Regions from separate parts of the Kineococcus gurbantunggutensis genome, predicted to be linked through region 2. Evidence: predicted binding sites of a transcription regulator. Region 2 holds the regulator's gene; the other holds the start of a gene.

Region 1 (14,167 bases), on a different contig from region 2:
CCGATCGCCACCGCCGTGGCCGGCGAGACCACCGAGTCCATCGGCGCGCTCAGCACCGGGATGTCGAAGTGGTACGCGTCGATCTGCCAGGCCGTCGAGACGTCCTCGGGGTCGCGCGTGCGGCGGCTGGGGACGATCGCCACGTCGTCGAAGCTGTAGGCGCGACGCCCCCGCTTGCCGCGGCCGATCTCGATCTCGTACACCCCCACAGGCTACCGGCTGCGCGGCGCCCGCCCCCCACCCCGCGGCGGGGGCGGGCGCCGCACCGTCGGCGGCCGCCCGTCAGCGGCCGCGGCTGTAGTTGGGCGCCTCGACCGTCATCTGGATGTCGTGCGGGTGGCTCTCGCGCAGGCCCGCCGGGGTGATCCGGACGAACCGGCCCACCCGCTGCAGCTCCGGCACCGTGCGGGCGCCGGCGTAGAACATCGACTGGCGCAGCCCGCCCACGAGCTGGTGCGCCACCGCGGCCAGCGGGCCGCGGTAGGGCACCTGGCCCTCCACGCCCTCGGGCACGAAGCGGTCGTCGGAGGCGACGTCGTTCTGGAAGTAGCGGTCCTTGGAGAAGGAGCGCGCGCCCTGGCGGGTCTGCTGCGCGCCCAGCGAGCCCATGCCGCGGTAGCTCTTGAACTGCTTGCCGTTGATGAAGACCAGGTCCCCGGGGCTCTCCTCGCACCCGGCGAGCAGCGAGCCGAGCATCACCGTGTCCGCGCCGGCCACCAGCGCCTTGGCGATGTCGCCGGAGTACGCCAGGCCGCCGTCGCCGATGACCGGCACGCCCGCCGGGCGGGCCGCCTTCGACGCCTCGTGGATGGCCGTCACCTGCGGCACCCCCACGCCGGAGACGACGCGCGTGGTGCAGATCGAGCCCGGGCCCACGCCCACCTTGATGCCGTCCACGCCGGCGTCCACCAGGGCCTGCGCGGCGGCGCGGGTCGCCACGTTGCCGCCGACGACGTCCACGTGCGCGACCGCGCTGTCGCCCTTGAGGCGGGAGATCATCTCCAGCACCGCGCGCGAGTGCCCGTGCGCCATGTCCACGACGAGCACGTCCACGCCCGCGTCCACGAGCTGCATGGCGCGCTTCCACGCGTCCTCGAAGATGCCGATCGCCGCGGCCACCCGCAGCCGGCCGTCCCCGTCCTTCGTCGCCAGCGGGTACTGCTCGCTCTTGACGTAGTCCTTCACCGTGATCAGGCCGGTGAGGCGGTCGCGCCCGTCGACGATGGGCAGCTTCTCGATCTTGTGCTTGCGCAGGAGCTGCTCGGCGTCCTCGGCGCTGATGCCCACCGGGGCCGTCACCAGCGGCATCGGGGTCATGACCTCGTGCACCGGGCGGCTGAAGTCCGTCTCGAACCGCAGGTCGCGGTTGGTGACGATGCCCAGCAGGGTGCCCTCCGCGTCGACCACCGGGACGCCGGAGATGCGGTAGCGCCCGCACAGCTCGTCGACGTCCGCGAGGGTGGCGTCCGGCGTGGTGGTCACCGGCCGCGTGACCATGCCCGACTCCGAGCGCTTGACGATGTCGACCTGGTTGGCCTGCTCGTCGGCGGAGAGGTTGCGGTGCAGCACGCCCAGGCCGCCCTGGCGGGCCATCGCGATCGCCATCCGGGACTCGGTCACGGTGTCCATCGCCGAGCTGAGCAGCGGCACCCGCAGCGAGACCCGCTTGGAGACGCGGCTGGAGGTGTCCGCCTCGGAGGGGATCACGTCCGACTCGCCGGGCAGCAGCAGGACGTCGTCGTAGGTCAGGCCCACGAACCCGAACGGGTCGTGGTCGTCGGGGGCGGGGGTGTGCGCGGTCACCCTCACGATGCTACGTCGCCCTCAGCCCCGCCCGGACGGCTCGACGACGGGCTCGGCGGGCGGGCCGGCGGGCGGCTCGGCGGTGCCGCCCGCCGTCGGCCCGTCCTGCCCGCCCGCGGGCGGGCCGGGCTCCGGCGAGGGCGACGGCGAGGGGCCGGCCGTCGGGGACGGGTCCCCGGGGACCGGCTCGGTGGCCTGGGGCGGTCCCGTGGGCGCACCGGGCGGCGGGGCGCTCGGCCCCGTCGCCGTCGGGCCCGGCGCCGGGTCCGTCGCGGTCGGGCTCGGCGCCGGGTCGGTCCCGGTCGGGCTCGGCGCCGGGCTCGACGTCGGGCTCGGCGTCGGGCCGGGCGAGGGGTCCGCCGGCGTGGACGGGCTCGGCACCGGGTCCCCCGGCGTCGACGGGCTCGGCGACGGGTCGCCCGGCGCGGGGGTCGTCCCCGGGTCCGGCGGGATCGAGGGGCCGGACGGGCCCGGCGAGGGGGTCGCGGGGTCCGACGGCTGCGGCGTCGCGGGCGGGGGCGCCACCACCGGCGGCACCGGCGTGGACGAGCCGCCGGACCCGCCGGACCCGCCCGCTCCCCCGGACCCGCCGGACCCGCCCGCTCCCCCGGACCCACCGCGCACCGGCGCGGGCGGCGTGGTGGAGGGCGTGGCGGACGGGGTCGTGGAGGGCGTCGTGGACGGGGTCGTCGAGGGCGTCGTCGACGGCGCGCCGGGCACCGCGGTGGGCGTGGGCGCGGGTGCGGCGGTCGGGGCACCGGTGGGCACCGCGGTGGCGCCCGGCGCGGGGCGCGCGGGCGTCGCGGCGTCCCCGGCCTGCACGTCCCCGGTCCGCGTGCCGCCGTCCGCGGGGAGCGGGGGCGGGGTGGGCACCATCGGCGCCACCCAGCGCGCGGGGGCCTCCGCGGGCTGGGCGGTGGCGGCCACCAGGGCGGGCAGCGTGCCGGGCGGCGGCACCCGCACCGTCGAGGCGACGACGCCGGAGCCGGCCTCCTGCTCGAACTGGCCCAGGACGGACTCCACGCGCTCCACCAGCGGCGAGCGGCCGCCGGAGCGGCGCAGGTCGGTGAGGACCCTGCTCACGCGCTGCACGGCCTCGACGTGCTTGCCGGACTGAGCGTCGGCGCGGGCGCGCTCCAGCTCGCGGTCCACGCGCTGCTTGACGGTGCCGCCGAGGACCTCCATCACCTCGTCCGGGAACCAGCCGGGCAGCACGGAGGTGACCGGGCTGCCCACGGCGGGCGTCGCGGGGTCGGCGGGGCGCCCGCCGGTGGCCGCGGCCGCGGCCGTGCCGCCCAGCAGGGCCAGCACGGCGGCGCCGGCCACGGCACCGCGCCCCAGGCGCTCCAGGGTGCGCCGGCGCGCCAGCAGCACGCGCGGGGCGGGGCCGGCCGCGGCGGCCGGCTCCTGCCCGGTGCCGCCCTCGGCGGGGCCGGGCAGCTCCACGGCGGGCACGCCGGCCGTCTCGGGGTCGGCGTGCAGGGCGTAGGCGTCCAGCAGGCGCGCCACGGCGTCGCTCAGGTCGCCCGGCGTGGCGCGGTGCGAGCCCAGGCGGTCCAGCAGGGCGTCGGTGGCCAGCAGCTCGGGCACCGTGGGCAGCACCTCGCGCTCGCCGCGCAGGTGCCCGCGGTCGCCCGGCGTGCGGTCGGCCGGGCTCACGACGTCACCCGCAGCGAGGCGTCGGCGGCGGCGGTCTTGCGCAGCTTCTGCATGGCGCGGTGCTGGGCGACGCGCACGGCGCCGGCGGTCATGTCCAGCGCGCGGCCGGTCTCCTCCGCGGACATCCCCGCCCCCACGCGCAGCGTGAGGATCTCCCGCAGCTTCGGCGGCAGGGTGTCCAGCAGGCGGCCGACGGTCTCGGCGTCGAAGGCGTCCAGCGCCAGCTGCTCCGGGCCGGGCTCGGCGGTGGCCGCGTCCGGGACCTCGTCGGTGGGCACGGGGGCCCGGTAGGCAGCCCGCTGCGCGTCGGCGACCTTGTTGGCCGCGATGCGGTACACGAACGCCTCGAACGGGCGCCCGGTGTCCTTGTAGCGGGGCAGGGCCGTCAGCACGGCGATGCAGACCTCCTGTGCCGCGTCCTCGGCGGCGTGATCAGCTCCGGGCATCCGCCCGAGCTTGGCCCGGCAGTAGCGGTGGACCAGGCGGCGAACCGCTGCCAGGAGGTCGGCGACCGCGCCCTGCTCCCCCGTCAGGGCGCGGGCCGCCAGTTCCTGGAGCCCCCCGGCATCCACCCTGCTCATCGGCGCCGGCGGGTGCCGCGTTACACCCGCCGCCCCGACGCCGTCCAGGTCCCCTTCGCGGGGGCCGTGCGGGTCGAGCGCGTCCCCGGTGGCGTCCGGGTCGGCGCCGTCGTGGTCCAGGACCGCCGGGGACGCGCCGGTGCGCACCTCGACGGCGTCGGGGGCGACGTCCACGGGGGCAGCACCGAGGTCGGCGCGCCGTGCGGCGTCCGCCCCGGCCGGTCCACCGGCCTCGTCGCCCCCAGGGCCCACGCTCCTACCGTACGAGACCCCAGCGGAATCCCACAGCCACCGCCTGCGCGCGGTCCGCGGCCTCGAGCTTGCGGAACAGCCGGCGGGCGTGCGTCTTGACGGTGTCCTCGGACAGGAACAGCTCGCGGCCGATCTCGGCGTTGCTGCGCCCGCGGCTCATGCCGACCAGGACCTGCTGCTCGCGCTCGGTGAGCACCGGCGCGCGGCCGGAGAGCACCGTGCGGGCGCGGCCGCCGCCGCGGCGGCGGGAGACGTCCTGCAGCGCCTGCAGCACCGCGGTGGCCAGCTCCTCGCGGGAGACGTCCTTGACGACGTAGCCGCGCGCGCCGGAGGCGACCGCGCGGGCGACGCCGTCGCCGTCCTCGGCCATCGTGGCCATCAGGACGTTCGCCTCGGGGTGCCGGGCCAGCAGGCGGCGGGCCGCCTCCACGCCGCCGATGCCGGGCATGCGCACGTCCATGATGACGAGCGAGGGCCGCTCGACGGGCCAGCGGGTGAGCGCCTCCTCGCCGGAGGCCGCACCCACGACGCGCGTGACGCCGGGGACGGCGGCCACCATGCGGCGCATCGCCTCGCGAGCCAGCGGGAGGTCGTCGCAGACCAGAACCGTAGCCACCACTTACCTCTTCCCTGTACGGGTGGAGCGCACCCGTCCGTGGGAGCGCCGCGACGCGCGTCGGGCGCGCCACGCTGAGGTCATCGGCACGCCGGGGCACCCACCTGAGCGTCCGATAACGGGTGGAGCGCTCCGGTGTCAAGCGGGTCCGCCGGAACGGGGGCGGCAGAAGGGGCCGGGCCGGTGTCCGGGCCGGTGTCCGGGCCGGCGCGCGGGTGCCGGGCGGGCCGTCCTCAGGCGTGCACGGCGGCGGCGCACCGGCGCACCGCGTCGGCCAGGGACGCGGCGCGCTCGCAGCCCTCGACGGCGGCCGGCCAGCCGGGCCCGCTGAGCACGAGCAGGGGCGCGGGCCGCACGGCGAGCAGCGCGGCCAGCGCGGCCACCTGGGCCGGGGAGCGCTCGGCGCGCGCGTGCAGCAGCACCGCAGGGGGCCGCGCGCGGCGCACGGCCGCGGCCAGCATCCGCACCGGCACCCCGTCGCCCACCGCGCGGGCGCCGGCGCCGGCCTCGGCCAGCGCCGCGGCGGCAGCCACCAGGACCGGCCCGCGGGGGGCGGGGTCGAGGCCGGCGAGCACGACGGAGCGCTCGTCGTCGCGGGTGGGCAGCAGCGCCAGGGCGCGGGCGACGGCCTCGTGCAGGGCGGCGTCGTCGGTGGTCAGGGCCGGGCCCAGGACCGCGTCCCAGGCGGCGGCGGCGCCGCGGGCGCGCACCTCCTCGGCGAAGCGGTCGGCCAGGCTCTGCACGGCCCAGTCCTGCAGCTCGTCCAGCCCGCGCGGGGCGGCGGGCTCGTCGTCGTCGGCCTCGTCCGCCTCGTCGTCGGCCTGCTCGGCCGCCTCGGCCGCGGCGGTGCCCCCGCCGGCGGGGGCGACCGGGCCCGCGTCCGCGGCCAGACCGGCGCGCGGGTCGGCGGCCGGTCCCCCGGCGCGGCCGGGGGCGGCCTGCTCGGGGCCGGCGACGGCGGCGGCGTCGGCGGCGGCGGCCTCGACGACGGCGGCGGGGATGGTGGAGACGCTGGCCAGCGCGAAGCCGCCGTCGGCCACGGCGGTGGTGGCGGCGAGGGCTGCGGCCTCGGCGGGCGCCACGCCCTCCAGGGTCAGGCGGCGCATGACGACGAGGCGGGCCAGGTCCGTGGAGGAGTAGCGGCGGTGGGCCCCGGCGGTGTGCTCGGAGGGACCCAGGCCGTAGCGGCGGTCCCAGGTGCGCAGCGTGGCCGGCGCCACGCCGAGCCGGCGCGCCACCGCCGCGACGGTCAGCGTCATCCGCGGGGCCGACGGGGCTCCTTGGGGCGGCGAGGACACGCACCGATCTTCCCGCGCCCCGGACGGGCGCGCCACTCACCGCGCCGAGCGGTGCTCCACCCGGGCGACCGGACCGCGCCACCGGGTTGTTCAGCGTTGTTCACCGCAGGTCAGCAACGGTGCGGGCCGGTGAGCGAAAGTTGTTCACAGGGTTGTCCACCGGTGGTGCACGACGGGCGCGCACGCAGCGCGACGATCGATCGCCGTGTGGTGCAGGTCACACGGCTCACTTCTGAACAACCTGCCCCCAGGGCCTTGAACAACTTCTGACGCGGTTGTAGCGTCCTACCTCGTCAGCAAGATCCACCGCCCCGGCGGTCCCCCCGCACCACGCACCTCAAGGAGCGCACCATGGCCGAGATCTCCCGCCTCCCCGGACCCGTCGCCGACATCTGGGAGTGGCAGCTCATCGGTGCCTGCCGCGAGGCCGACCCGGACCTGTTCTTCCACCCCGAGGGCGAGCGCGGCCCGGCCCGCCGCAACCGCGACGCCGCCGCCCAGGCCGTGTGCGCCGGCTGCCCCGTGATCGAGCAGTGCCGCAAGCACGCCCTGAAGGTGCGCGAGCCCTACGGCGTCTGGGGCGGCCTGACCGAGGACGACCGCGAGACCATCTACGCCGCCGAGCGCCGCCGCACCCTGCGCATCGCCAGCTGACGCCGCCCGGCGGGCGGGGGCCCGCCGGCGTCGCACGGCGCCACCGCGCACGGGACGGTGCGGTGCGCGGGACGCCACGACGAGCAGCACGGCACGACCAGCACGACTCAGCAGCACGACGCAGCAGCACCGGCGGCACCGCCGCCGGGACGACGGAAGGCCCGGCCCCCTCGGGGGGACCGGGCCTTCGTCGTGCTGCGGGAGGGGTCAGTGGCCGTGGCCGTGACCGTGGCCGGCGGCCGCCGGCTCCTCCTCCTTCTTGTCCACCACGAGGGTGTCGGTGGTCAGGACCATCGACGCGATCGAGGCGGCGTTGCGCAGCGCCGAGCGGGTCACCTTCACCGGGTCGATGACGCCGGTGGCCAGCAGGTCCACGTACTCGCCGGTGGCGGCGTTCAGCCCGTGGCCCGGCTCGAGGTCGCGGACCTTCTCGACCACGACGTAGCCCTCGTGGCCGGCGTTCTCCGCGATCCAGCGCAGCGGCTCGGTGGCGGCGCGGTGCACCAGCTTCACGCCGGTCGCCTCGTCGCCCTCGAGGCCCAGGCCGCCCTCGAGCACCCGCACCGCGTGGGTCAGGGCGCTGCCGCCGCCGGCGACGATGCCCTCCTCGATCGCGGCGCGCGTCGCGGAGACGGCGTCCTCGATGCGGTGCTTCTTCTCCTTGAGCTCGACCTCGGTGTGCGCGCCGACCTTGATGACGACGACGCCGCCGGCGAGCTTGGCCAGGCGCTCCTGGAGCTTCTCGCGGTCCCAGTCGGAGTCCGTGCGCTCGATCTCGGCCTTGATCTGGGCCACGCGGCCCGCGACCTCGTCGGAGTCGCCCGCGCCCTCGACGATCGTGGTGTCGTCCTTGGTGACGACGATGCGCCGGGCGGTGCCCAGGACGTCCAGGCCGACCTGGTCGAGCTTGAGGCCGACCTCCTCGGCGACGACCTGGCCGCCGGTGAGGGTGGCGATGTCGCCCAGGATCGCCTTGCGGCGGTCGCCGAAGCCGGGGGCCTTGACGGCCACGGCGTTGAAGGTGCCGCGGATCTTGTTGACGACCAGCGTGGACAGCGCCTCGCCGTCGACGTCCTCGGCGATGATCAGCAGCGGCTTGGAGGCCTGCAGGACCTTCTCCAGCAGCGGCAGCAGCTCGGTGACCGTGGAGATCTTGCCCTGGTGCACGAGGACGTACGCGTCCTCCAGCACCGCCTCCTGGCGCTCGGCGTCGGTGACGAAGTAGGGCGAGATGTAGCCCTTGTCGAACTGCATGCCCTCGGTGAAGTCCAGCTCCAGCGCGGTCGTGGAGGACTCCTCGACCGTGATGACGCCGTCCTTGCCGACCTTGTCGAAGGCCTCGGCGAGCAGGTCGCCGACGGTCGCGTCCTGCGCGGAGATGGTGGCGACGTGGGCGATGTCGCCCTTGCCGTCGACGTCGCGGGCGAGCTTGAGCAGCTCGTCGCTCACCGCGTCGACGGCCGCGTCGATGCCGCGCTTGAGGGCGGACGGCGCCGCGCCGGCGGCGACGTTGCGCAGGCCCTCGTGGACCATCGCCTGCGCCAGGACGGTCGCGGTGGTGGTGCCGTCACCGGCGACGTCGTTGGTCTTGGTGGCGACCTCCTTGGCGAGCTGGGCGCCGAGGTTCTCGTACGGGTCCTCGAGCTCGACCTCGCGGGCGATGGTGACGCCGTCGTTCGTGATCGTCGGCGCACCCCACTTCTTGTCGATGACGACGTTGCGCCCCTTGGGGCCCAGGGTCACCTTGACGGCGTTGGCGAGGGCGTCGACACCGCGCTCCAGGGAGCGGCGGGCGTCCTCGTTGAACGAGAGCTGCTTGGCCATGCGCTTCTTCCTTCCAGATCCTCGTGCGGCAACGGCAGACGCCCCGGGCACCCGGTGACTCGGGCGCCCGGGGCGTCGTGACCTGCTGCGGCTTACTTGGAGACCTTGGCGAGCACGTCGCGCGCCGAGAGGATCAGCAGCTCGTCGCCGCCGTACTTGACCTCGGTGCCGCCGTACTTGGAGTAGATGACCTTGTCGCCGACGGTGACGTCGACGGGCACGCGGTTGCCGTTGTCGTCCACGCGGCCCGGACCCACGGCCAGGACCTCGCCCTCCTGGGGCTTCTCCTTGGCGGTGTCCGGGATGACCAGACCGGAAGCGGTCGTCTGCTCCGCGTCGAGCGGCTTGACGACGATGCGGTCCTCGAGCGGAGTGATGGAGACCGACACTGGGCGGCCCTCCCCTTCTGCGTACTCGGTGCGGATCTGGCGTACTGGTGGGTCGGGTGCGAGGCGGGCGCGCGACCGTCGTCGCGGGTGCCGGGCGGCGCCGCCTCGCTGCTGGCACTCCCGGTCAGGGAGTGCCACCGACGCTGGGAGAGAAGTTAGCACTCCCGCCCACCGAGTGCCAGGGACGGTCCCCGCCTGGCACAGTCGGGCGGGTGGACCCCGCCGACGTCGCCGCGCTCACCTCCCCCGCCGGGCGCGCCCTGCTGGACCTGGTCGCCGCCGCCGGCCCCGCGGACCCCCTGGCGCTGGGCCAGCGGCTGCGCCGCGAGGGCCACGAGCCCGCCCTGGTGGCCCTGGCCATGACCCAGGCGCGCCTGCGCGAGCGCGCCGCCGCCAAGCTCGGCCCGCGCGCGCACGGGCTGCTGCTGACCGCCGCCGGGGTGGAGCAGGCCACCCGCGCCGTCGTGGCCGCCGAGCACGCGCGCCGCTTCGCCCAGGCGGGGGTGCGCCGCGTGGCCGACCTCGGCTGCGGGATCGGCGCCGACTCCCTCGCCTTCGCCGACGCGGGCCTGGGCGTGCTGGCCGTCGACGCCGACCCCGGCACCGCCGCGGTGGCCGCCGCCAACCTGGCCGGGCGCGCCGAGGTGCGCTGCGCCGACGTCACCGCCGGCGTCACCGGCGAGCTCGGGCCCGGCGACGGCGCCTGGTTCGACCCGGCCCGGCGCACCGCGGGCGGGCGGCGCCTGTTCGACCCCGAGGCCACCTCCCCGCCGCTGTCCTTCGTGCTGGCCACCGCCGCCGCCGTGCCGGCCACCGGCGCCAAGCTCGCCCCGGGCCTGCCGCACGAGCTGGTGCCCGCCGGCGCCGAGGCGCGGTGGACGTCCGTGGACGGCGACGTGGTCGAGTCCGCGCTGTGGTGCGGGCCGCTGGCCCGGCCGGGCGTGGCCCGCAGCGCCCTGGTGGTGCGCGGCGGCGAGCGCTTCGAGCTCGACGACGCCGACAACCCCGTGCCGGACGTCGGCGCGGTCGGCTCGCACCTGCACGAGCCCGACGGCGCCGTCATCCGCGCCGGCCTCGTCGGCGCCGCCGCCCGGCTGCTCGGCGGGCGCCTGGTGGACGAGTCCATCGCCTACGTCACCACCGACGGCCCGGCGGCCTCGCCGTTCGCGCGCTCCTACGCCGTGCTGGACGTGCTGCCGTTCGGGCTCAAGGCGCTGCGGCGCCACCTGCGCGAGCGCGACGTGGGGCCGCTGACGGTGAAGAAGCGCGGCACCGCCGTCGACCCGGACGTGCTGCGCCGCCAGCTCGCCCTGAAGGGCTCGGTGCCGGCCACCGTGGTGCTGACGCGGGTGGCCGGCCGGCAGTCGGTGCTCGTGGTGGAGCCGGTGGCCTGAGCGCTCGCGCGCCGGGGCTCACAGCCGCGCGCGCAGCACCAGCGCGTCGATGCCGCCGGGCTCGTAGTAGCGCGCCCGGCGGGCGATCTGCTCGAAGCCCTCCGAGCGGTACAGCGCCTGCGCCGGCTCGTTGTCGGCGCGCACCTCCAGCAGCACGTGCGTGGCGCCGCCGGCGCGGGCGGCCCCCAGCAGCGCGCGCAGCAGCCGCCGGCCCAGCCCGCGGCCCTGCGCCGCGCGCGCCACGCCGAGGGTCTGCACGTCGGCGTCGGCGCCGGCCACGGCCAGGCCGCCGTAGCCGAGCACCTCCCCGCCCTCCAGCGCGACCAGGTACGTGCGCCCCGGCGCGGCCAGCTCGCCCCAGAACGTCTCGGGCGACCACGCGGTCGGCCCGAACAGGTCGGCCTCCAGGCGGTGCACGTCCGCCAGGTGCCACCACCGCGCCGGGGCGAGCACGACCCCGCCGGCGCCCGTGCCCGTCGCGGTCCCCGGTGCGCAGCTCACCGGGGCGACGCTACCCGCCGGCCGCCGGGCCCACCGCCGGGCTCGGCGGGTGGCCCGGCGGCCGGCGCGGCGGGTGGCTCAGCGGGTGGTGCTGCGCTCGTCCGCGGCGCGCACGTCGAGCAGGGTGTTCGCCCGGATCGTGAACCGCTTGGTGCCCCACATCATCGCCGCGGCCAGGAAGGGCAGGACGCCCAGCGCGTACAGGCCCGCGTCGTCGGAGCCGAACGCCTCGGCGATGTTCGCCCGCAGGATCGGGGCGACGAACCCGCCGAGGTTGCCCAGGGAGTTGATGAGCCCGATGCCGGCCGCGGCGGCGGTGCCGGCCAGGAACGCCGTCGGGAACGACCAGCAGATGGGACCGGTGGACAGGAACGAGCACACCGCCAGGGTGATGAAGACGATGCCCAGCACCGGGCGCCCGGTCGAGCCCGCCCACGCGGAGCCGAAGATGCACAGCCCCGTGGTGGTGAAGAACAGCGTGCCCAGCAGCCGGCGGCGGTGCACCGTGTTCGCGACCCGGCCGACGAAGTAGCAGGCGAAGAGGCCGAAGAACCACGGGATCGCGGCCAGCAGGCCCACCTCCCAGCCGACGTCGCGCCCGACCAGGCGGGAGACCTGCTGCGGCAGGTAGAACGTCACCCCGTACACGGCGATCTGCAGGCAGAAGTAGATGACGGTGAAGTACCAGACCTTGCCGTGGCGCATCGCCGCCGCCACGCCGCGCGGGCCGTCCTCGTCCTTGACGGCGTTCTCGTCGGCCATCACCTCCCGCAGGGCCCGCTTCTGCCCCTCGTCGAGGAACTTCGCCTCCTGCGGGGAGTTGGTGAGCAGGAAGAACGCCGCGACACCGGCCACGACCGCCAGCCCGCCCTCGACGGCGAACATCAGCTGCCAGCCGGCGACCCCGTCGATGCGGTCGCCGATCGAGATCAGCGCGCCCGACAGCGGGGCGCCGATCATCTGCGAGAACGGCTGCGCCAGGTAGAACACGGCGAACATCTGCACGCGCACCCGGTTGGGGAACCACTCCGCCAGGAACATGATGACGCCGGGGAACAGCCCGGCCTCGGTGACCCCGAGCAGGAAGCGCAGGACGATGAACGAGGTCTCGCCCTGCACGAACGCGAAGGCCGCCGAGACCAGCCCCCACGTGATGGCGATGCGGGCCAGCCACGCCTTGGCGCCGAAGCGCTGCAGCGCCAGGTTGCTGGGGATCTCGAAGAGGGCGTACCCGACGAAGAAGACGCCGGCGCCGAAGGCGTACGCGGCGGCGCTGATGCCGCGGTCGACCTCGAGCCCCTCCTCGGCGAAGCCGACGTTCGTGCGGTCCAGGAAGGCGACGACGTACAGGACGACCAGCATCGGCATGAGCCGGCGGGAGGCCCGCGAGACGGCGGAGCGCAGCTCCGGTGAGGCCAGGCGCTCGTGCGCCGAGGAGGACGAGGGTTGGGGCGACGTCGGTGTCATGACCGCTCCACGGTGAGGGGAGCCCCCACGCTGGCGGCGCGCACGGGCCGTGTCAACCGCGACACGGCCCGTGCGCGGCCGCGCCGGGTCAGAGCAGCGCGTACCCCAGGCAGGCCAGGGCGAAGCCGACGACCCCGATGACCGTCTCCATCACCGTCCAGGTGCGCAGCGTCGTGGGCACGTCCATGCCCAGGAAGCGGCCCACCAGCCAGAACCCTGAGTCGTTGACGTGGCTCAGGGCCGTGGCCCCGGCGGCGATGGCCACCACGACGAAGCACAGGTCCAGGCTCGAGAGCCCGGCCGCGGCGTCCACCGCCGGCGCGATGAGCCCGGCCGTCGTCGTCAGCGCCACCGTGGCCGAGCCCTGCGCCACGCGCAGGCCCAGGGAGATGACGAACGCCGCCACGATGACCGGCAGGCCGGCGGCCTCCAGGGTGTCCGCCAGCGCCGCGCCGATGCCGCTGGTGCGCAGCACGTAGCCGAACATGCCGCCGGCGCCGGTGATGAGGATGACGGCGCACACCGGCCCCAGGGCGCCGTTGGCCAGGTCCTCCACCCGGCTCCTGCTGAAGCGGCCCCGGCCCAGCACGACCATCGCGACCAGGACCGCGATGAGCAGCGCGACCGGCGTCTGCCCGAGCAGGCGCAGCACCTGCACCCAGCCGGCGTCGCCGTCGACGCTGCCCGCGGTGGCCAGCGTGTTCAGGCCGGTGTTGAGGAAGATGAGCACCAGCGGCAGCAGCAGCAGGAGCACCACCGTGGTGAACGCCGGCGGCGGGCCGGGCAGCTCCCCGCCCTCGCTCGCGGCGGGCTCGCCGGCGCCGCCGCCCGTGGCCGCGGCCCCGGTGGCCGGGCCGCCGGCCCCGCCGTCCGCGCCGTCCGCGCCGGCGCCCGCCCCGGCGGAGGAGCCCTGCCCGCCGCCGACGTTCGCGGCCACCCGCCCGGCCCACTCCGCCGGCAGGGGCACGTCGGTGCGCCGGGCGGCCCACAGGCCGAACAGGTAGCAGGAGACGAACCAGGTGGGCACGGCCAGCACGGTGCCCACCAGGATCAGCAGGCCGATGTCGGCGCCCAGGCCCAGCAGTTCGCCGGCGGCCACCGGCCCCGGGTGCGGCGGCACGAAGGCGTGCATGACGGCGAAGGCGCCGGCCGCCGGCAGCGCGTAGCGCAGCACCGAGCCGCCGAAGCGGCGGGCCACGGAGAAGATGATCGGCAGGAAGACGACGAACCCGGCGTCGAAGAAGATGGGGAAGCCGAAGATCAGGGAGGCGACGCCCAGGGCCAGCGGCGCGCGCCGCTCCCCGAACCGGGCGATGAGGGTGTCGGCGAGCACCCTGGCGCCGCCGGTCACCTCCAGCAGGCGACCGATGATCACGCCGAACCCGACGAGCAGCGCGACGCTGGCCAGCGTGCTGCCGAAGCCCTGCAGGAGGGTGTCGACCACGTCGCCGGTGGGGATGCCGGTCGCCACGGCGGTCAGGACGCTGACGAGCACCAGGGCCGGGAAGGCGTGCAGCTTGAAGCGGATGATGAGCAGCAGCAGCACGGCGACGGCGGCGGCGGCGATCGCCAGCAGCACTCCGGTGCCGTAGGCGGGTTCGACCTCGGTCATCGGGACCTCCGGGGACGGGGACGGCGGTGTCCCGCGGCCGGCACCGGGCCGGGGCGGCACCCCACCGGCACGTCGCGGTGCTCGAACCCTCCCACGCCGGACCGGCGTGTCAACCGT
Region 2 (14,167 bases):
GACCTCACGTCGCTGCTGCCCGGCCGGGGCCGTGGCTGACCGCACGGCGGCGGAGCCGCGCGCCGCGCTGCACCGGGCCGACCCCGGGCAGCGCGGCCGGCTGACCGTCGCCGACCGCGTCGCGCAGCGCCTGGCGCAGGCCGCCGCCGCGGAGGTGCCCGGCAGCGTGCGCACCGACCGCGACCGCTCCGGCGGCGGGGTCGGCGCCGCCGTGGGCAGCGCCGTGGGCGGCGCGCTGGGGCGCGCCTACCCGTCGGCGGACTGCACCCTGGCCGGCAACCGCGTGCGGGTGCGGGTGCGGGTGGCCGCCGCCTGGCCCGTGCCCGCCCCCGACCTGGCGGCGCGGGTGCGCGAGCAGGTCACCGGCCGGCTGACCCGGCTGGGCGGCCTGGTCGTCGACGCCTGCGACGTCACGGTCGCCACCTACGTCCACGAGGTCCGCGAGAGCAGGAGGGTCCAGTGAGCACCCCGCGCACGACGGGCGGCACGCCGCTGTCGCCGGCCAAGCGGCCCACCGGGGCCGGGCGGGTCGGCGCGGTCGGGCCCGTGCTGGCGCTGCTGCTGCTGGCGCTGGCGCTGGTGCTGGGCCGCGAGGCCCTGGTGGCCTGGGGCTCCCTCGGCGGCCCGGCGTGGGCACCGGCGGTGCTCGGCGCCGTGGACGGGCTGCGCCCGGGCCCGGCCGTGGCGGCCGGCGGCGCCGCGGCGGCCCTGCTCGGGCTGTGGCTGCTCGCCACCGCCTTCGCCCGCCGCTCGCGCCGCTCGGTGGCGGTGCGCGGCTCGGCCGCCGCCTCCACCACCACGCGCGACGTGGCGCGGCTGGCCGGCGGCGCCGCCCGGCGGGTCGACGGGGTCCTGGAGGCCTCCGCCAGCGCCGGGCGCCGCAGCGTGGAGGTCGCCGTGGAGGCGACCACCGAGCGGGTCGAGGAGCCCGTGCGCACCGCCGTGAGCGAGGCGCTGCGCGCCCTGGACCCGGTGCCGCGGGTGCGCGTGCGGGTGCGCGCCCCCTCGGCCTCGCCCACCGCCGCACCGGTGGGCACCGCGCCCGCGACGTCCACCCCCGGCCCGCTGCGGGGGTCCGTGCCCGAGGAGGTGGGCCGGTGAGCCGCGGGGTGCTCGGCCTGGACCGCGTCGTGACCGCCCTGCTGGGCCTGGTGCTGCTCGCCGGCGGCGCCGCCGCCGTGGCGTGGTGGGGCGGCTGGCTCGCGCGGGTGCTGCCCGGCGCGCCGCGCGAGCTGTCCACCGCCGGGGCGGACGGGGTCGTGGAGGCGGGCTGGTTCGCGGCCGCCTGCGCGGCGGCCGCCGTGGTGCTGGCGGTGCTGGCGCTGTGGTGGCTGCTGGCGCACGTGCCGCGCCGCGGTGCGGGCACGCTGTCGCTGCCCGGCTCCGGCGCCGGCGGTCAGCTGCGCCTGGAGCCCGACGGCGTGGCCGACGCCGGCGCGCGGGAACTGGAGCTCACCCCCGGGGTGCGCTCGGCCGGCGGGCGGGTGCTCGACGACCGCGGCGAGCTGGTCGTGGAGCTGCGCGCCACCGTGGAGCCCACCGCCGACCTCGGCGAGGTCGCCGCGGCCGCCGACGGCGTCAGCGCCCGGCTGCGGCAGGTGCTCGGGCGCGACGACGCCCGCGGGCGCGTGCTGCTGTCGGTGGCGCGCGACGACCGCTCCCCCCGCGTGCGCTGAGACCCCCGCACCCGCCGGTCCGGCAGGTGCGGGTGGGCACCGGGCGATCCGCCCGCCCCGCGGCTCCGAACAGCGGTGGGGCGCCCGGTGCACCGGGAGCAGGGGGCGGCCCCCAGGACGGGCGGTCGCGCGGGGTCCAGAGAACGGCCCCGCGCGGCCGCCCCCGCACGTCAGGTCTGCTCGACGGGGCAGGCGTACGAGGTGCGCCCGCCCACGCGCGCGACGCGCACCGGCGCGCCGCAGCGCCGGCACGCCTCCCTCTTGTAGACCCACCGCTCGTCGGGCGCGGCGGGGTCGCTGACGACCTGACCGGCCTCGGCGCCCAGCTCCAGGTGCCGCACCGCCAGGTCCCACAGCCGCCCGGCCTCCCCGTCGTCGACGCGCCGGGCCGGGTCGACCCCGGCCAGGAACAGCAGCTCCGCCCGCCACGCGTTGCCGATGCCCGCCCACACCGACTGCTCCAGCAGCGCCGCCCCCACCGAGGAGCGGGCCCCCACCAGCCGGTGCACCGCCTCCTCGCGCGAGGCGGCCGGGTCCAGCGGGTCCGGGCCCAGCGCGGCCAGCAGCGCCTCGCGCTGCGCGTCGTCCAGCGCCTCGCAGGTGGTGGGGGCCAGGAGCGCGAACGCCGCGGCGTCCGCGCCGATCAGCAGGCGGGTGCCGCGCGGCGGCGAGTCCGGCCAGGAGCCGTAGCGCAGGAACAGCCCGCGCATCCCGAGGTGCACGTGCACGGCGGGGGCGCCGTCGAAGGCGTACAGCAGGTTCTTGCCGACGGCGCGCACGCCGCGCAGCAGGCGACCGTCGAAGGGCCCCGCGTCGAAGCGGCCCTGCGGGCTGCTCACCCGGACGGCGCGCCCGGCGAGCGCGCCGTCCTGCTCGCGGGCGTGGCGGTGCAGCAGGTGTCCCTCGGGCACGGCTCCCCCGGTCTCCTCGCTCGGACGCCCATCCTGTCCCGGCCGCGCCGCGCCCGCCCCCGCGGGCCGGGTGGCCGGGTGTCCGGGTGGCCGGGTGGCCGGGTGGCCGGGTGGCGGGGTGCCGGGCCGCGGTTACGGTGGACCGGGTGCAGCGCGGACGCGAGCTCGACGTGGTCCTCTTCGGCGCGTCGGGGTTCGTCGGCCGCCTCACCGCCGCCCACCTCGCCCAGCACGCCCCGCCGGGCACCCGGGTGGGCCTGGCGGGCCGCTCGGTGCAGCGGCTGGAGCGGGTGCGCGCCGGCCTGGGTCCGGCGGCCGGGCGGTGGCCGCTGCTGGGCGCGGACTCCGGCGACGAGGAGTCACTGCGGGCGCTGGCCGGCAGCGCGCGCGTCGTGGTCACCACCGTGGGGCCCTACCTGCGGCACGGGCTGCCCCTGGTGCGCGCCTGCGCCGAGGCGGGCACGCACTGCGCGGACCTCACCGGCGAGGTGCTCTTCGCCCGCCGCAGCGCCGACGGGTTCCACGAGGCCGCCCGCGCCAGCGGGGCGCGGATCGTGCACTCGTGCGGCTTCGACTCCGTGCCCTCCGACCTGGCCGTGCTGCTGACGCACCTGCGGGCCGCGGCCGACGGCGCCGGGCCCCTCACCGACGCCGTGCTGGAGCTGCGCTCCGCGCGCGGCGGCGTCAGCGGCGGCACCGTGGACTCCCTGCGCCTGCAGCTCGACACCGCCCGCGAGGACCCCGCGGCGCGGGCGCTGCTGGCCGACCCGTACGCGCTCAGCCCCGACCGCGCCGCCGAACCCGACCTCGGCGAGCAGCGCGACCTGTTCCGCCCGCACCGGCGCGCCGAGGACGGCGCGTGGGCCGCGCCGTTCGTCATGGCCCCGTACAACACGCGCGTGGTCCGGCGCAGCAACGCGCTGCTCGGCCACGCGTACGGGCCCCGGCTTCGCTACCGCGAGGTCGTGGCGTTCACCGGCCCGGCCGCCCCCGCGGGCGCGCTCGCCGTCACCGGCGCCCTGGCCGCCCTCGCCGGGGCGCTGTCGCTGCGCCCGGCCCGCCCGCTGGTGGACCGCCTGCTGCCCGCCCCCGGCAGCGGCCCGGGCGAGCGCACCCGCCGCACCGGCCGGTTCCGCGTCGAGCTCGACGCCCGCACCGGCGGAGGGCGCCGCTACCGCACCACCGTGGCCGCGCAGGGCGACCCCGGCTACGCCGCCACCGCCGTCATGCTCGGCGAGAGCGCCCTGGCCCTCGCCCTCGACGGCGACGCCCTGCCCGGCGCCGCCGGGGTGCTCACCCCCGCCACCGGCATCGGCACCGCCCTGGCCGACCGGCTGCGCGCGCGGGGCTTCACGCTGCGCACCGACGCGGTCGCGTGAGCCGGGCACAACGGCGCCGACGGACCCGGGGTCCTCGCCCGGGTCCTGCCCCGGTCCCGGCCCGAGTCCCCGTCCGGGCGACCGGACGGGACACCCCCGGCGGCCGGGCGGGACGCCCCCGTGGACCCCTACCCCTGCACGCGCCGCGTCTCGGGGAAGAGCAGGTCCAGGAACCGCTGCGCGGTCGGGCGGGGCTGGTGGTTGGCCAGGCCGGGGCGCTCGTTGGCCTCGATGACGACGTGCTCGGGCCCGGAGACGTCGGGCACGAGCAGGTCCAGGCCGGTGACGGGGATGCCGATGGCGCGGCTGGCGGCCACGGCGGCGTCGACCAGGTCGGGGTGCAGGTCGTCGGTGACGTCGTCGATGGTGCCGCCGGTGTGCAGGTTCGCGGTGCGGCGGACCTCCAGTCGCTCGCCGCGGGGCAGCACGTCGTCCAGGGAGTACCCGGCGTCGCGCACGACCGCCTCGGTGGTGGCGTCCAGCGGGATGGTGGACTCCCCGCCGGTGGCCGCGTGGCGGCGCCGGCTCTGCCGGGCGACGAGGGTGCGGATGTCGTCGGTGCCGGTGCCGATGACGGCGGCGGGGCGGCGCACGGCGGCGGCGACGACCTCGTGGTCGATGACGACGATGCGCAGGTCCTGCCCGGCGACGAACTCCTCCACCAGGACGTCGGGGCAGTTCGCCGAGGCCTCGGCGACCGCGCGGCGCAGGGCCTGGCCGTCGGCGACGCCCACGGTGATGCCCTTGCCCTGCTCGCCGCGGGCGGGTTTGACCACGACCGGGCCGGTCTCGGCGATGAGCCGCTCGGCGGCGGCGAGGCCGCCGGTGTCGGCCAGGGGGTCGGGGGCCAGCTCCACCGCGCGCGGGACCCGCACGCCGGTGGCGGCGAGCAGGCGCCGGGTGACGCGCTTGTCGTCGCAGCGGCTCATCGCCACCGCGCTGGTCAGCTCCGAGAGGGACTCGCGCGTCAGCAGCGAGCGCCCGGCGTACGTCAGGCGCATCTCGCCGCTGGGGGCGTCGGTGACCTCCACGCGCACCCCGCGGCGCAGGGCCTCGTCGGCGACGATGCGCGCGTAGGGGTTCAGCTCGCCGAGCTGCTCCGGCTGCGGGGCGAACAGCGGGCGGTTGATGGGGTTCTTGCGCTTGACGACGACGGGCGCGGCGGGGCGGAAGCCCAGGCGCCGGTACAGGGCGATGGCGCCGTCGTTGTCGTGCAGGACGGACAGGTCGAGGATGGCGCGCCCGCGCGCGACGTAGCGCTCGGCGAGGACCCGCACGAGCGCCTCGCCGGTGCCGCGGGGGGCGGCCTGGGGGTCGGCGGCCAGGCACCACAGGCTGGCGCCGCCGTCGGGGTCGCCGAAGGCGAGGACGTGGTCGACGCCGGTGACGGTGCCGACGACCTCGCGGGTGCGGGTGTCCTCGGCGACGAGGTAGGTGAAGGTGCGGGTGCGGTGGTTGGCCCACATGACGTCGGGGTCGGAGGCCACCATGCCGTTGGCCGCGTAGAGGCGGTTGACGTCCTCCAGCTCGGAGCGCTCGCGGACCATGCGCACGAACACGTCGGGGTTGCGGTCGCGCGGGGGCCGGTAGCGCGCCAGGTCCAGGCGGAACGTGATGGAGGGGTCCATGAACAGCTCGTGCGGCGCCAGGCCCACGAGCACCTGCGGTTCGCGCACGTACATGGCGATGTCGCGCTCGCCGGTCTCCTCGGCGCGCAGGGCGTCGACGACGTCGCGCTGGTCGGTGAAGGTGTGCCCGAACACCAGCCGGCCCCAGCCCATGTCGAGGGCGACGTCGGTGGCCATGTCGCGCGTGAAGTGGCTGGGCGGGCGCTGCCAGGTGCGGCTGGAGATGGCGGGCGCGTCGGTCCGCCCGCGCAGGCCGGCCACCCTGCCCCGGCGCCGGATCCCCGCGGAGCTCATCGTGGTCACCTCCCGGCCCGCTCAGTCGATCCCGTGCTGCTGCAGCCACAGCTCCAGCAGCCCCAGCTGCCACAGCTTGTTGCCGCGCAGGGGGGTCAGCTCGGCGTTGGGGTCGCGCACCAGCTCGGAGACGTACTCGGGGCGGAACAGCCCGCGCCGGCGGGCGGCCTCGCTGGACAGGGCGTCCTTGACCAGGCCGAGGACCTTGCCCTCCAGGTGCGTGATGGCCGGCACCGGGAAGTAGCCCTTGGGGCGGTCGATGACCTCGGCGGGGATGACCTTGCGCCCCACGCGCTTGAGCACGCCCTTGCCGCCCTCGGACAGGTGCAGCTCGGGCGGGATCGCGGCGGCCAGCTCGACGAGCTCGTGGTCGAGGAACGGCACGCGCGCCTCCAGGCCCCAGGCCATGGTGGTGTTGTCCACGCGCTTGACGGGGTCGTCGACGAGCATGACCTCGGTGTCCAGGCGCAGCGCGGCGTCCACGGCGGTCTCGGCGCCGGGCGCGGTGAAGTGCCGGCGCACGAGGTCCAGCGAGGGGTCCTGCTCGAGCATCCACTGCGGCTGCAGCACCTGGGCCATCTGCGCGTGGTCGCGGTCGAAGAACGCCTTGGCGTACGCGGAGACGCCCTGCTCGGGGGTCAGCCCGGCCAGCGGCGGGTACCAGTGGTAGCCGCCGAAGACCTCGTCGGCGCCCTGGCCGGACTGCACGACGCGGATGGACTGCGAGACCTGCTGGCTGAGCAGGTCGAAGGCGACGACGTCGTGGCTGACCATCGGCTCGTGCATGGCGCCCACGGCGTGGCCCAGGGCGCCGACGAGCTCGTCGCCGGTGACGCGGATGCGGTGGTGGTTCGTGGCGTACCGCTGCGCGATGACGTCGGAGTAGGCGAACTCGTCGCCCTCGCGCCCGCCCACGGACTCGAACCCGATGGAGTAGGTCGCCAGGTCGCTCTGCCCGGCCTCGGCGAGCAGGCCGGTGATGAGGCTGGAGTCCAGCCCGCCGGAGAGCAGCACCCCGACGGGCACGTCGGCGACGGTGCGCCGGCGCACCGCGGCGCGCAGGGAGTCCAGGACCGCGTCCTCCCAGTCCTCGCCGGAGAACCCGGCGTACTGCTCGCGGCGCACGTGGGCGGCGTTCCAGTAGCGGTGCTCGCGGCTGGTGCCGTCGGCCTCGACGACCCGCACGGTCGCCGGGGGCAGCTTGCGCACGCCCTTGAGGATCGTCAGCGGGGCGGGCACGACGGCGTGCCAGGTGAGGTAGTGGTGCAGGGCGACGGGGTCGATGGTGGTGTCGACGTCGCCGGCGGCCAGCAGCGCCGGCAGCGAGGAGGCGAAGCGCAGCCGCCCGGGCGTCTCGGCCAGGTACAGCGGCTTGATGCCCAGGCGGTCGCGCATGAGCACCACGCGCCCGGAGTCCCGCTCGTGCAGGACGACGGCGAACATCCCCTTGAGGTGGTCCACCACGTCGGTGCCCCACCGGTGGTAGCCCTTGAGGATCACCTCCGTGTCGGAGGTGGAGCTGAACCGGTAGCCGTGCCCGGTCAGCTCCTCGCGCAGCTCCTTGTAGTTGTAGACGCAGCCGTTGAAGACGGCGTGCAGGCCCAGCTCGGGGTCGACCATGGGCTGCGAGCCGCAGGCGGACAGGTCGATGACGGACAGCCGGCGGTGCCCGAAGGCGACCCGGCCCTGCGCCCAGTACCCCTCGCCGTCGGGGCCGCGGGGCGCCAGCGGCTGGGACATCCGCTGGACAGCGCCGATGTCCGCAGGCCGACCGTCGAACGTGATCTCACCGCACAAGCCGCACATGCCGCACCATCCAACCCTGGGATCAGCCGGGCGGCCAGGTGAAGCCCCGGCCCCCGAGGACGTGGCCGTGGACGTGGGGCACCGACTGCCCCACGTCCTCACCGGTGTTGAAGACGAGCCGGAAGTGCCCGCCGCAGCGCTCGTCGGCCACCCGCTGGGCGACCTCGACGAGCCGCGCCAGGGTGGCCGGGGCCGCGGCGGCGAGCTCGGCGACCGTCTCGTGCCGCTCGCGCGGGACGACGAGGACGTGCACGGGCGCCTGGGGGTCGGCGTCCTCGAAGGCGACGACGAGGTCGTCGGAGTGCACGATCGTCGCGGGCAGCTCCCCGGAGACGATCCTCAGGAAGAGGTCGGCGGGGGCTCGTCCGTTGCGGCTGCCGCTCATGCGCGAACCGTACCCGCGCGGCCCGCCGCCCGCCCTCCTGCCCGGCGCGGCGGATCCGCTCCGCTTGGATGTCAACCGTGACCGCCGCTCGCTCGTCGTACTCGTGTGGAGATGCTCAGTGCGCGGCGCGCCGTGGCTGACCGGCGGGTCGAGCGCGCCCCCGGCGCGGTGGGCGCCGGTGCCGGCGCGGGCGCCGGCGCGCTCGCGGACGACCCCGGGGACCCGCGCGGGTGGGACGCCGACACGGCCGTGACGGTCCTGTACGCCGCGCACTGGCGCCGCCTGGTGGGCCTGGCCGCGGAGTTCACCGGGGAGACCTCCACCGCCGAGGAGGTCGTGCAGGAGGCCTTCGTGGCGCTGCACCGCCGCTGGCGGCGCCTGGACGACCGCGCCTCGGCGGTGGCGTACCTGCGGCAGGCGGTGGTCAACGGCGCGCGCGACGTGCTGCGCCACCGCGCGGTCACCGACCGCAGGCGCCCGCTGCCCGACCCGGCCCCGGAGGGCCCGGAGGAGCGGGCGGTGCGCTCGGCGGAGCACCGCTCGGTCCTGGCCGCGCTGGACGCGCTGCCGGCGCGGCAGCGCGAGGTCCTGGTGCTGCGCTACTCCGCGGAGATGTCCGAGCAGGGCATCGCCGAGGCCCTGGGCATCAGCCGCGGGGCCGTCAAGACGCACGCGCACCGGGGGCTGGCGGCCCTGCGCGCCGGTCTGGCCCGCCAGGAGGAGACCCCGTGAACCACGACGACGAGCGCGACCCCCGCGACGGGGACCCGCGCGGGACCGACCCCCGCGGCGGCGGGCCGGTGGACGCCGGCCCGCTGCCGGACCCCGCCGCCGACCCGCTGGCGCGCGCGCTGCGCGACGCCCTGGCCGCCCGCGCCGACGCCACGCAGCCCGCCGACCGCCTGGAGGAGATCCGCATGAGCACCACCGCCCGCCGCCGCGCCACCCGCGCCTGGACCGCCGTCGCCACCACCGCCGCCGTGGTGGTCGTGGGCGGCAGCGCCTACGCCCTCGCCGGGCGCGACGGCGAGGCGGTGCGCACGGTCGCGTCCTCGCCGACCTCCCCGGCCGCCGCGAGCAGCTCCACCGCCCCGGCGGCCCCGGCACCGGCCCCCGCCGCGGAGCGGGCGAGCACGACGGCCGCGGCGCCGCGGCCGAGCGCGACGCCCACCGGCGCGAGCAGCGCCACGGCGCCGGCGACGGCTCCGGCCAGCCCCGACGCGGCGGCCCCGGGCACGAGCGCCGCGGGCCTGCCGCTGCCGACGGGCTCGGCGAGCGTGCCGGTGTACTGGCTGGGCGGGGCGCGCTCCTCGCTGTTCCGCGAGTTCGTGCGCGCGGGCGGCGAGGGCGACGACGCCGACCGGGCGCTGGCCGCGATGCTCGCGGGCGAGCCGTCCGACCCGGACTACGACTCCCCCTGGGCGCCGGTCACCGGCGGCGGCGTCACGCGCGAGGCCGACCGCCTCGTGGTGGACCTGCCCGCCGGCGCGGCGCCGGGCTCGCTGGACCCGGCGCGGGCCGCCGCGGCCGTGCAGCAGCTCGTCCACACCGTGACGGCCGCCGCGGGCGAGGACGTGCCCGTGGAGGTCCGCGAGGACGGCCGGGCCGAGCCGGTGCTCTTCGGGTACGCGGTGCCCGCCACCGTCTCGCGCGCCCCGCAGGCGGAGGTGCAGGCCCCGGCGTGGATCACGTCGGTGGACACCGGCACCCCCGGGCAGGTGGTCGTGGCCGGCGTCGGCTCGGCCTTCGAGGGCACGCTGCTCTACACCGTCACCGACGCCTCGGGGGCGGAGGTGACCCGCGGCCCGGCGCAGGCCGGCGCCAACGGCGCGTTCGCGGAGTTCTCGGTGACGGTCCCGCTGCCGGCGGGCGAGTACACGGTGCTGGTGGAGCGCCCGGACGAGTCCGGCGGCGCGGCCGGCGAGCAGCCGGCGGGCGACACGAAGACCTTCACCGTGCGCTGAGGCGCTGAGGCGCCGAGGCGCCGAGGCACCGAGGCGCCGAGGCACCGAGGCGCCGAGGCGCCGAGGCGCCGAGGCACCGAGGCACCGAGGCACCGAGGCACCGAGGCACCGAGGCACCGAGGCACCGAGGCACCGAGGCGCGGCGGGGACCCCGGGGCCCCCGCCGCGCCCGCGCTCAGCGGTTGCCGAAGCGCCCGCGCAGCTTGGAGAAGACGCCCTGGTGGGCCGGGGCCAGCTTGCCCGCCGGGCGCACCTCCCCGCGCAGCTCCGCCAGGCGGCGCAGCAGCTCCTCCTGCTCGTCGTCGAGGTCGCGCGGGGTGCTGACCTCCAGGGTGACGAGCAGGTCGCCGCGGCCGGTGGAGCGCAGGTGCTCGGCGCCCTTCTGCTTCAGGGTGACGACCTCGCCGCCCTGCGCGCCGGGGCGCACGTCGACGTCCTCGGTGCCGTCGAGGGTCTCCAGCGGGATCGTCGCGCCCAGCGCGGCGGCCGTCATGGGGACCTCCAGCGTGCACAGCAGGTCGTCGCCGCGGCGGGTGAAGACCGGGTGCGGGCGCTCGTGGATCTCCACGTACAGGTCGCCGGGCGGGCCGCCGGCGGTGCCCACCTCGCCCTGCGCGGCGAGCTGGATGCGGGTGCCGGTGTCCACGCCGGCGGGCACGCGGATGGTCAGCGGCCGGCGCGCGCGCACCCGGCCCTCGCCGGAGCACTCCAGGCACGGCGAGGGCAGCACCGTGCCGAAGCCGCGGCACGTCGGGCACGGCTGGCTCGTCATGACCTGCCCGAGCAGCGAGCGCACCACGCGCTGCACCGAGCCCTGCCCGCCGCAGATGTCGCAGGTCTCCGGCTGGGTGCCGGGCTGGCAGCAGGTGCCCTTGCACGTCGGGCACAGCACCGCGGTGTCCACCTGGATCTGCCGCTCGCCGCCGAAGGCGGCCTCGGCGAGGTCGACGTCCACGCGGATGAGGGCGTCCTGGCCGCGCTGGGTGCGGCTGACCGGGCCGCGGCCGCTGGGGGCGCCGCTCTGCCCGAAGAACGCGTCCATGATGTCGGAGAAGCCGAAGCCCTGGCCGAAGCCGCCGGCCGCCCCGGGAGAGCCCCCGCGGTCGTACTGGGCGCGCTTGTCCGGGTTGGACAGCGTCTCGTACGCCTGGGAGACCTCCTTGAACTTGTCCCCCGCGTCGGGGTCGGAGGTGACGTCGGGGTGGAGCTTGCGCGCCAGCTTGCGGTAGGCGCGCTTGATCTCCTCCGCCGAGGCGTCCCTGTTGACGCCGAGGACGTCGTAGTAGTCGCTCACGGGGTGCTCAGGTCTCCCGTCGGTCGGGTGGTCGGTCGGGTCACTGGGACAGGATGCGGGACACGTAGCGCGAGACCGCGCGCACCGCCGCCATCGTGGTCGGGTAGTCCATGCGGGTGGGCCCCAGCACGCCGAGGCGGGCCAGCACCTCGCCCTCGCCGTAGCCGCTGCTCACCACGGACGTCTCGGGCAGGCCGAGGTGGAGGTTCTCCGCGCCGATGCGCACGGTGAGCGCGCCGCGCTCGCCGCGCTCGCCGGACTCCTCGGCCATCTCCTGCACCAGCCGCAGCAGCACGACGTGCTCCTCCAGCGCCTCCAGCACGCTGCCCAGGCTGGCGGACAGGTCCGCGCCGGAGCGCACCAGGTTGGCGGTGCCGGCGATGACCACGCGCTCCTCCAGGCCCGCGGCCAGGCAGTCGCCCAGCGCGGCGAGGACCTCGGCGGCCACGGCCGCCTCCGCGGGCGGGCTGGAGCCGACCAGCACGGGCAGCTGCTCGCGGGCCTCCTTCAGGCGCTTGCCGGCCACGGCGGCGTTGACGCGGTCGCGCAGCGCGGCCAGCGCGCCGGGCAGGGACTCCGCGTCGGTGGCCGAGCGCACCTGCACCACGCGCTGCTCCACCCGGCCGGTGTCGGTGATGAGCACCAGCAGGGCGCTGCGCCCGCCCACGGGCACGACCTCCACGTGCCGCACCGCGGCGCGCGAGAGGGAGGGGTACTGCACGACGGCGGCCTGGCGGGTGATCTGCGCCAGCAGCCGCACCGTGCGGTCCACGACGTCGTCGAGGTCGACGGCGCCCTCGAGGAAGGTCTGGATGGCGCGGCGCTCGGCCGGCGTCATGGGCTTGACGCTGGCCAGGCGGTCCACGAAGAGGCGGTAGCCCTTGTCGGTGGGGATGCGCCCGGCGCTGGTGTGCGGCTGGGTGATGTACCCCTCCTCCTCCAGCACCGCCATGTCGTTGCGGATCGTCGCCGGCGAGACGCCCAGGCGGTGGCGCTCCACGAGCGCCTTGGAGCCCACCGGCTCGTGGGTCGACACGTAGTCCTCGACGATGGCGCGCAGCACGGCGAGCCTGCGGTCGTCGCTCACCCCACACCCCCCGCTCGACGCGTCCCGGGGCGGCCGCCCCGCTGGCACTCAGGTCGCCAGAGTGCCAAGTCTAGGCCAGCGCGCCTCCACCGCGAGGCGCGGCGCCCTCGTTAGCGTGCCGCGGGTGAGCCCCAGGCACCCGTCCACCGACCGCTACGGCGCCGACGTGCTCGCCGCGGACCCGCACCCGCGGCGGCCGGCGCACCGCGAGGAGCCCGCCGTGCGCGGGCTCGTCGTGGAGGACGTGGAGACCGGCTGGGTCGGCGCGGTGGTGCGCGTGGAGAAGAGCGGCGGCGTGCACGTCGTCGTCCTGGAGGACGCGCGCGGGCGCACCCGCACCTTCCCGCTCGGGCCCGGCTTCTGGATCGACGGGCAGCCGGTGCGGCTGGTCGCCCCGAGGGGCCCGGCCGCCCCGGCGGCGCCCACCCGCACCGCCAGCGGCTCGGTGGCGGTGCCCGGCGCCGCGGCCCGCACCGCGCGCGCCTCGCGCATCCTCGTGGAGGGCCGCCACGACGCGGAGCTGGTCGAGAGGGTGTGGGGCGACGACCTGCGCGTGGAGGGCGTCGTGGTGGAGATGCTCGACGGCGTCGACGACCTCGCCGCCGCGGTGCGCTCCTTCGGCCCGCGCCCCGGCCGGCGCGTCGGCGTGCTGGTGGACCACCTCGTGCCCGGCTCCAAGGAGTCGCGGATCGTGGCGGCCGTGGGCGCCGACCCGCACGTGCTGGTCGTGGGCCACCCCTTCGTCGACGTCTGGCAGGCGGTGCGCCCGCAGCGGCTGGGGTGGGAGCGCTGGCCGGTCATCCCGCGCGGCACGTCCTGGAAGCACGGCGTGCTCGCCGAGCTGGGCTGGCCGCACGCCACGCAGGCCGACGTCGCGCACGGCTGGAAGCGGATCCTGGGCACCGTGCGCAACTACGCCGACCTGGAGCCGGCGCTGCTGGGGCGCGTGGAGGAGCTGGTGGACTTCGTCACCGCGGACGCGGCGGACCGCTGAGGCGCCCCTCCCCCGGCGGGGGGAGCCGGCCCGGCACCGGCACCACCCGCGGGAGGACGACGCGACCCCGGCCGGCGCGCGAGGATCGTCGGGCAGCAGCACGCACCCAGCCCCGGAGGACGCCGTGAGCGACCCGCACCAGCCACCCCGGCCCGACCACGGCCCGCAGGACCCGTACGGGCAGCAGCCGTACCCCCAGCAGCCGTACCCCCAGCAGCCGTACCCGCAGGGCCAGCAGCACCCGCACGAGCAGCCGTACCCGTACGAGCAGCCGTACCCGCCGCAGCACGTCCCGCCGGGGGCGGTGTCGGTGCAGGACGAGCGCACCTGGAGCGTGCTGGCGCACGTGGGCACGCTGCTGGTGTGGGTGAGCCTGCCCGTCGTCGCGCCGCTGCTGGTCTTCCTGGTCTTCAAGGACCGCAGCCGGTTCGTGCGCGAGCACGCCGCCGAGGCGCTCAACGCGAGCATCTCGCTGGTGCTCTACGAGCTGGTGCTGGGCGTGCTGGCCGCCCTGCTCTTCTTCCCCACGTTCGGCGTCTCGCTGCTGCTGCCGGTGCTGGCCCTGATCGCCGCGACCGTCGTCGGCGTCCTGGGGGCCGTCGCGGCGAACAACGGGCGCCCCTACCGGTACCCGCTGGTGCTGCGCCTGGTGCGCTGAGGGGACCGGCCGCCGCGGTCGCGGCCGCCGGCGTCCAGCGCACCGGGGCTCAGGCCGCCAGCGCCCGCACCGCCGCCAGGCGCTCGGGCAG

Evidence for each region. Region 2 encodes HrcA, which represses chaperone genes, less so after heat shock. Its sites were predicted from a motif close to GNTNGCACTCGGNNNNNCCGAGTGCNANC; they were not measured.
Region 1: a site for HrcA is predicted at 9,231-9,259, ahead of groES (co-chaperone GroES). Genes of this name have one in related genera too.

What each region holds. Positions count from the first base shown of each region.
Region 1 covers NZ_JBJLSG010000007.1:46,163-60,329, reverse strand. Annotated here, with positions in the region: gene ACRYR7_RS02370 (GuaB3 family IMP dehydrogenase-related protein) at 1-203, opposite strand, end outside; gene guaB (IMP dehydrogenase) at 283-1,803, opposite strand; gene ACRYR7_RS02360 (hypothetical protein) at 1,825-3,462, opposite strand; gene shbA (RNA polymerase sigma factor ShbA) at 3,459-4,295, opposite strand; gene ACRYR7_RS02350 (response regulator) at 4,300-4,911, opposite strand; gene ACRYR7_RS02345 (MerR family transcriptional regulator) at 5,145-6,170, opposite strand; gene ACRYR7_RS02340 (WhiB family transcriptional regulator) at 6,561-6,863, shown strand; gene groL (chaperonin GroEL) at 7,071-8,687, opposite strand; gene groES (co-chaperone GroES) at 8,780-9,076, opposite strand; gene ACRYR7_RS02325 (class I SAM-dependent methyltransferase) at 9,289-10,470, shown strand; gene rimI (ribosomal protein S18-alanine N-acetyltransferase) at 10,489-10,971, opposite strand; gene ACRYR7_RS02315 (MFS transporter) at 11,050-12,438, opposite strand; gene ACRYR7_RS02310 (GntP family permease) at 12,527-14,050, opposite strand.
Region 2 covers NZ_JBJLSG010000045.1:18,422-32,588, forward strand. Annotated here, with positions in the region: gene ACRYR7_RS10800 (DUF2273 domain-containing protein) at 1-39, shown strand, start outside; gene ACRYR7_RS10805 (Asp23/Gls24 family envelope stress response protein) at 32-463, shown strand; gene ACRYR7_RS10810 (DUF6286 domain-containing protein) at 460-1,101, shown strand; gene ACRYR7_RS10815 (hypothetical protein) at 1,098-1,676, shown strand; gene ACRYR7_RS10820 (DNA-formamidopyrimidine glycosylase family protein) at 1,847-2,587, opposite strand; gene ACRYR7_RS10825 (saccharopine dehydrogenase family protein) at 2,734-3,966, shown strand; gene ngg (N-acetylglutaminylglutamine synthetase) at 4,095-5,888, opposite strand; gene ACRYR7_RS10835 (N-acetylglutaminylglutamine amidotransferase) at 5,910-7,694, opposite strand; gene ACRYR7_RS10840 (HIT domain-containing protein) at 7,717-8,079, opposite strand; gene ACRYR7_RS10845 (RNA polymerase sigma factor) at 8,329-8,811, shown strand; gene ACRYR7_RS10850 (Gmad2 immunoglobulin-like domain-containing protein) at 8,808-10,043, shown strand; gene dnaJ (molecular chaperone DnaJ) at 10,219-11,337, opposite strand; gene hrcA (heat-inducible transcriptional repressor HrcA) at 11,378-12,424, opposite strand; gene ACRYR7_RS10865 (DUF3097 family protein) at 12,549-13,418, shown strand; gene ACRYR7_RS10870 (DUF4870 domain-containing protein) at 13,543-14,076, shown strand; gene ACRYR7_RS10875 (LLM class flavin-dependent oxidoreductase) at 14,126-14,167, opposite strand, start outside.